Regions from separate parts of the Aerococcus vaginalis genome, predicted to be linked through region 2. Evidence: predicted binding sites of a transcription regulator. Region 2 holds the regulator's gene; the other holds the start of a gene.
What was found. The regulator LexA, encoded in region 2, represses DNA repair genes until DNA is damaged. The targets are predictions, from matches to a motif close to CNAACANNTGTTNG.

Region 1 (3,740 bases), on a different contig from region 2:
GATGCCTGCGTTAATCTCGACCTTGTTCCTCGTGCTCGGTGCTTTGGTCATCGCTGTACCGCTCGGTGTTTTCGCCGGGTTCTACCTCGTCGAATACGCGCAAAAAGATAGTTTCTGGGTCTCCGCTATCCGTATCGCTGCCGATACGTTGTCCGGGGTACCATCGATTGTTTATGGTTTGTTTGGTATGTTGGCATTCGTTATCGCAGCCAACTTCCAATATTCGATGATCGCCGGGATTTTGACGATGGTCATCATGGTGTTGCCACTGATTATCCGTAATACCGAAGAAGGGTTGATGTCCGTTAACGACTCACTCCGCAATGCCAGCTTCGGACTCGGTGCTGGTAAATTGCGTACCATCTTCAAGATCGTTTTGCCAGTTGCGATGCCAGGGATTCTCTCCGGTATCATCTTGGCAGTCGGACGTATCGTCGGTGAAACGGCCGCATTGATGTACACCTTGGGAACATCAACCGGTATGCCAACCAGCCTCTTCGATTCAGGTCGTACCTTAGCCCTTCATATGTACGTCCTTTCCGGTGAAGGTTTCCACCGTGACCAGGCAATGGCGACCGGGGTTGTGTTATTATTAATGGTGCTTGTCATCAATGGTTTATCCACATGGCTATCTAACCGTTTGAGTGCAAAAGGAGGACAACGGTAATGGCAGAGCAAAACTTAAGAACAAAATTCGCAGTAAAGGATATGGATCTTTACTACGGAAAATTTAAAGCTTTAGAAGAAATTAACGTCGACTTCTACGAAAACAACGTGACCGCATTGATCGGTCCATCCGGTTCAGGTAAATCAACGTTATTGAAATCGTTGAACCGTATGAACGACTTAGTGTCAGGCTGCCGCATTGAAGGTCGCGTTGAACTCGAAGGTAAAAACATCTTTGACAAAGACGTTAACGTCAATGATTTACGTCGTGACGTCGGGATGGTATTCCAGCAGGCAAACCCATTCCCAATGAGCATCTACGATAACGTCGCGTACGGCCCACGTACACACGGCATCAAGGATAAGACTAAACTCGACGAACTCGTTGAGGAATCATTGAAAGGTGCAGCAATCTGGAACGAAGTGAAGGACGACCTCAACAAGAGCGCCATGGCGGTTTCTGGTGGTCAGCAACAACGTATCTGTATCGCCCGTGCCTTAGCGGTTAAACCGGATGTCCTCTTGATGGACGAATCTACTTCCGCATTGGACCCAATCTCCACCTTGAAGGTTGAAGACTTGATCCACGAATTGAAGAAAGACTACACGATCATCATCGTGACCCACAACATGCAGCAGGCAGCACGTGTGGCAGATTACACCGCCTTCCTTTACGCCGATCCAGAACTCGGTGGCGGCCACTCCCGCTTGATCGAGTACGGCGAAACGGAACAGATCTTCAACAATCCAAAAGAAGAACAAACTGCCGACTACGTTTCTGGACGTTTCGGTTAATCATCATAACAGCTATCCAAACACAAAACGAGCACCCAGTTGTCGGATGCTCGTTTTTTATATATTTATACGTTCAACGTCCAACCCCAATTACCGAGTTGGTTCATGTCTTTAATCTGCGACCAGTACTCGCGCTCTTCAGGCGTCCATTCCAGTTGTTCGGAGGATTTGACAACCGGCAGTTGATTGATCAAGTATTGCCAGCGCGCTGGGAAAGCTGTCCCTTCAACCGTTTGCAGTTCACGCAATCGTTCGGATAGAAAACGGGTGGTTTCGGAATCGGGGTGGTTGGTTTCTACCGTCTGCGTGAAAGCTTGTAAGGTGTTTAAGTAATCATCGTGTCCGTATGTTGCCATAGCTATCGTCCTTTCTGGTTTGGAGGAACTCATTATATTATAAACCGTTTTCTTAATCTGTGGACCACTGTTCCTCAAATAACATGAAAGTGTGCATGAATGCGAGTCACAGTCAAAAAGAGAACGTTTGTTTGCTTTTTAGTGATGAAGTGCTATAGAATAATAAGGATCAACAGAGAGAAAAGAGGGTACTATGAGGGAAGAAATCATCGTTCGTGGGGCGCGTTCCCACAACTTACAAGACATTGATGTGACCATTCCGCGTAACGAGATGGTCGTCATTACGGGACTCTCCGGTTCCGGCAAGAGTTCGCTCGCCTTCGATACGCTCTATGCGGAGGGACAGCGTCGGTATGTGGAGAGTCTATCGGCGTTCGCGCGCCAGTTCCTCGGTAATATTAAGAAATCAGACGTCGATAGTATCGATGGTTTGAGTCCAGCGATTGCGATTGATCAGAAAACCACCAACCGCAACCCGCGTTCGACGGTTGGAACGATCACAGAGGTGAACGACTATTTGCGTCTATTATTCGCGCGTGTCGGGCATCCGATTTGTCCAAATGATGGTCGTCCGATCGAAAGTCAGTCGCTCGATCAGATGTTGGATCGTTTGTTGGCCTTAGAGGAACGCACCAAATTACAAGTTCAAGCACCGATCGTGCGTGGCAAGAAAGGGCAGCACAAACGTCTGCTTGCGGATATTCAAAAACAAGGCTACGTGCGTGTTCAGATCGATGGGAAAATGTACGACATCGACGATTTGCCGGAACTTGAAAAGAATAAGAAGCACGACATCGATGTGATCGTTGACCGTGTCGTGATCAAGGACGGCATTCGGTCCCGTTTGGCGGATTCTCTGGAGAGTGCACTCCGTTTAACGGACGGCTATGCGGTCGGAAAGATTATCGGTGGCGAGGAGATTTTATTCTCTGAGCACTATTCCTGTCCGCTCTGTGGGTTCACAGTCGGTGAAATCGAACCGCGTCTCTTCTCATTCAATGCGCCATACGGTCGTTGTCCGGAATGCGACGGGTTAGGCTTTAATATGGCGGTAGATATTGAACGTGTCATTCCAGATACGTCATTGTCGATTGAGGATGGCGTGATCGTTCCGTGGCAGTCCAAAACGAGTATGTACTACCCAACGCTTTTGAAGCAGGCAGCTGAAGCGTTCGATATCCCGACCGATGTGCCATTTGAAGAACTCGATAAGGATCAGCAGGATCTCATCCTAAACGGTAGTGGCGACCAGAAGTTCCACTTCCACTATCAGAACGAATTCGGTAATGTGCAGGATAAGGATCAAGTCTTCGAAGGGGTATTGCCGAACGTCCATCGTCGCTACATGAATTCATCCAGTAATTTGATCAGAGAAACGATGGGGCAGTACATGGCGGAGTTACCGTGTCCGGTATGTCATGGGAAACGCCTCAACCGTCAGGCACTCGCGGTCAAGATCGAAGGCAATGACATTGCGGAAGTTACTAATATGTCGATTGCGCACGCGTTGACGTTCCTCACGAATATCGACTTGAGCGGTGAAGATCAGACGATTGCGGTGCCAATTATGGAAGAACTCGAAGCGCGCCTCCATTTCTTGGTTGAAGTCGGTCTCGATTACTTAACATTGGAACGTTCTGCCGGTACGCTATCCGGTGGGGAAGCGCAGCGTATTCGCTTAGCGACGCAGATCGGTTCGAACTTATCCGGTGTCATGTACGTGTTGGATGAACCGTCGATCGGTCTCCATCAGCGCGATAATGATCGTCTGATTCGTTCGCTCCAACGCATGCGCGATCTCGGCAATACCGTCATCGTGGTTGAACACGACGAAGACACGATGCGTGCCGCCGATTACTTGATCGATATGGGCCCAGGCGCTGGTGATCACGGTGGTCAAGTTGTCGCAGTCGGTACACCAGA
Region 2 (3,740 bases):
ACAGACGTATGATATGACATTGCCGATAACGCAGGTAACGATTCCCTTTATTGAATCATTACAGGCCATGCAGCCGTTCGGTCAGGATAATACATCGCCACTGTTTATGCTTCGAGATGTCACCGTTCAATCAGTGCAACGTGTGGGTCGCGATCGTAATACATTAAAGTTACAGGTGAGTGATGGCGAGAATACCTTATCGCTGATTGGTTTTCGAATAGGTGAAAAAGCTTTTTGGTTGAAGTTTGGAAATCGTATAGATGTTTTAGTGAAGTTGTCCATTAATACGTGGCAAGGGGAACGTAACGCTCAGGGACAGATCATTGATATCCGTTCTGATGAAGCGGAGGTCTATGATCTACGGCGCGTTTCCAATCGACAATCGCTATTTAATGTTTCCAATGCCTTATACCTATTTGAGCAGGAAACACACTATGAACGATTCCGTACCGAAATACCTGATGATTCACAGGCCAAAGTGCTGAATACATTGGTACTGACTGATTTAGAAAATGATGAATTTGTGGCAATTGATCAAATTGTCATTTTTGACTGTTTAAGTGATGTCGAAAAACTCAAAGCAGTTATTCAAACACTTAATGTAAAAAATATTTATGTTTTTGCATATAGTGAACAGAATTCGTATTTGAGTGAATCGATTTCGAAGCAAGATTTTGGTCAATTGTATGTATATATCAAAAAACACGGTGCGATTCCGCTCATTGGCAATGAAGCAAAACTCGCGAAGTATTTCCACTGGTCAGTAGATAAATTAAAGTTTATGCTTAAAGTACTAAAGGAAGGGCAATTAATTGCCTATCATGCGCCGAATATCTCGATTAGGGAAACGGCACAATCGGTAGACTTAATGGCTCTCCCTTTAATGAGAAAAAGACGGGCACAGATCGACGCAGAACGATTTTTCCGTTATAGTGATTGTGAAACGCTTAAACAGGCGTTGTTTGATGTATCGAATGATGGAGGAACAGAATGAATTTAAAGGACACAATTGTATCAATCCCTAATTATCCTAAAGAAGGCATTATTTTTAGAGATGTGATGCCATTATTTGAAGACGCTGATGCAATGAAAGAAGCGATTGACCGCATTGCTGAATACGGCAAGCAAGTGAAAGCTGATGTTGTTATTGGCCCAGAGGCTCGCGGTTTTATGGTAGGTGTACCTGTAGCTTATGCAATGAATGCAGGCTTTGTCGCTGCACGTAAACCAGGTAAATTACCACGTGAAGTTGAACGCATTTCTTACGATCTCGAATACGGATCCAATGAGTTAGAAATCTTGAAAGATGCCATCAAACCGGGCCAACGTGTGTTATTAGTCGATGACTTACTCGCAACTGGCGGAACGGTAAAAGCCTCACGTGAGCTCGTTGAGAGACTCGGAGGCGAGGTTGTCGGTGCAGCCTTCATTATCGAACTCGTCGATCTCAAAGGGCGCGAGCAGTTCAGCGATTTGGATGTTATGAGCCTGATTGAATTCGAAGGTGAATAAGTCATAGCATAAAGTAATCATGTATAATAAAAAAGGATCGCCACTCACCATAAACGTGAATGTGGCGATCCTTTTTGTCTAGATATTATCACGATAGAGACTCACGACTTTACCGAGGATTTGCACGCGATCGAGAATAATCGGTGCCATAGTGTCATTCTCCGGTTGCAGACGCAAGTGACCATCTTCTTTGTAGAATCGTTTGCAGGTGGCTTCATTATCTTCTGTCATCGCAATAACGATTTCACCGTTATCGGCATTCGGTTGCTGGCGTACGATCACGTAATCACCGTTGTAAATGCCGGCATTAATCATACTCTCCCCGCGAATCTTCAGCATAAAGTAGTTATCACCGTTAGAATGCGCGAGCATCGGTGGCATTGGAAAATAGCCCTCGATATCTTCAATAGCGGTAATGGGCTGACCAGCCGTTACCGTTCCGACCATCGGGATTCCTTTATCAACCTTAATTCCGAGTATCTCACGGCCCTTATCCGTAATTTCTAAGGCTCGCGGTTTTGAAGAGTCTTTGAAGAGGTAGCCTTTCTCCTCAAGGCGAGCGAGATGCCCGTGAACCGTTGAAGTAGAGACCAAACCGACTGAGTCACAGATCTCACGAACAGTCGGTGGATAACCGCGCGCTTCAACACTGTCATAGATAAATTGGAGAATGTTGAGTTGACGTTCTTTCATTCCATCACTTCCTCTGCATCACATGTATTGATAATCAAGCTTAAGCTACCATAAACACGCCCCAATAGCAAACATATGTTCGCAAGCAGTATCTACGCATCAATCATGCGATCGGGTGTCACATAGACGGTCTGCTGATTGAAATAATTCACGAAGCCCGGTTTCGCGCCATTTGGTTTCTTGACATCCTTGACCTGTGTATAGTCAACCGGGACATTGGCCGAATAGCGATATTTAGAGAAGAAGGCCGCGTACTTCGCAGCTTCTTCAATCTCCGCATCGGTCGGTTGATCGGTCGCTAATATTACATGACTGCCTGGAATGTTCTTAGCATGGAACCAGTAATGTTCGCGGTTCGCCTCGCGGTGCGTGAGATAATCATTCTGGCGATTATTGCGCCCTACATAGATGGCATGACCAGCTGACGATTTGAATGCACGCGGTTTGGATGCTTTTGGCTGTTTTTTCGCTTTGCGTTTATGCTGTTTGATATAGCCACCGTCGATCAGCTCCGACTGCATGTCCTCGAGGGCGTCACCATCCGCTTGCGCTAACTGTGTCTCGAGTGATTCGAAGTAAATTAATTCATCCTTAACTTTTGCCATTTCACGCTCAATGTACTGCTTCGAATTTTGAAGCTTACGATAGCGTTTGAAATAGCGCTGTGCGTTATCAGACGGAGTTCGTGCTGGATCTAAAGCAATCGTAATATCTTCATTATTATTGTAGAAATTAGGTAGCGACACTTGTTCGCTACCTTTGTCGATCAGATAGAGGTAGGTAGACAACACTTCGCCCTTGACGCGATAGTCATCCGCTTTTTCACTTTTGGCAAGGTCGGATGTTAGATTCTGTTGTTTCTTACGATTGTGCTTAAGATGATGTTTGATCACTTGGTCGAGTTGATCAGACAGTTCACTGATTTTGCTAGAATGTGCCAATTTCGCATAGTAGCTGTCCAACAAACCACCGAGCGTCTCGAAATGTTCCTTATCACCGCCAACCGATTGGTAATCGATTGCATGGAAATGCCACTTACCATCTGTCGTATAGGTCAACGTCGGTTGTGGACGATCAAACTCAGCAATAAAGGTATCGAAAATGTGCACCGCATGCGCCGGTTCCGCATACAATCGTTCGGATAGTTCACGTGCCGAATCCTTCCCGAAGCCGATCCAATGCGCTTGAACCACTTTAGATGTAATGGTTTCATTTTCAGACATCATCGCTTCAACGTGCGCATGGCGGTCAGCACTATCTTCAAACGGGTCATGCTTATCCGTTTGGAGTGGCGGGAACTGATAAGTTGCACCCGGTATTAGCGGACGTATGCGATTCTGACTGAGCGCCACATGTTTCAAGGTATCAATAATGCGGTGCTCCTGGTCGATAAGGAATAGATTACTGTGACGACCCATCAACTCCAGTACCAGTTGCATCGGCTGTTCATCACCAATCTCGTTCTGGCGAATCAAGTCGAAGAAAACAATACGGTCGCTCTGAAATTGGCGAATCGCTTCAATTCGTGCACCGTC

Region 1: the regulator LexA is predicted to act here: its motif matches at 1,938-1,951, upstream of uvrA (excinuclease ABC subunit UvrA).

What each region holds. Positions count from the first base shown of each region.
Region 1 covers NZ_JBSMYC010000002.1:170,786-174,525, forward strand. The annotation lists gene pstA (phosphate ABC transporter permease PstA) at 1-667, shown strand, start outside; gene pstB (phosphate ABC transporter ATP-binding protein PstB) at 667-1,461, shown strand; gene ACWOEX_RS03050 (hypothetical protein) at 1,527-1,817, opposite strand; gene uvrA (excinuclease ABC subunit UvrA) at 2,011-3,740, shown strand, end outside.
Region 2 covers NZ_JBSMYC010000006.1:870-4,609, reverse strand. The annotation lists gene recJ (single-stranded-DNA-specific exonuclease RecJ) at 1-994, shown strand, start outside; gene ACWOEX_RS06350 (adenine phosphoribosyltransferase) at 991-1,512, shown strand; gene lexA (transcriptional repressor LexA) at 1,591-2,205, opposite strand; gene ACWOEX_RS06340 (Rqc2 family fibronectin-binding protein) at 2,298-3,740, opposite strand, start outside.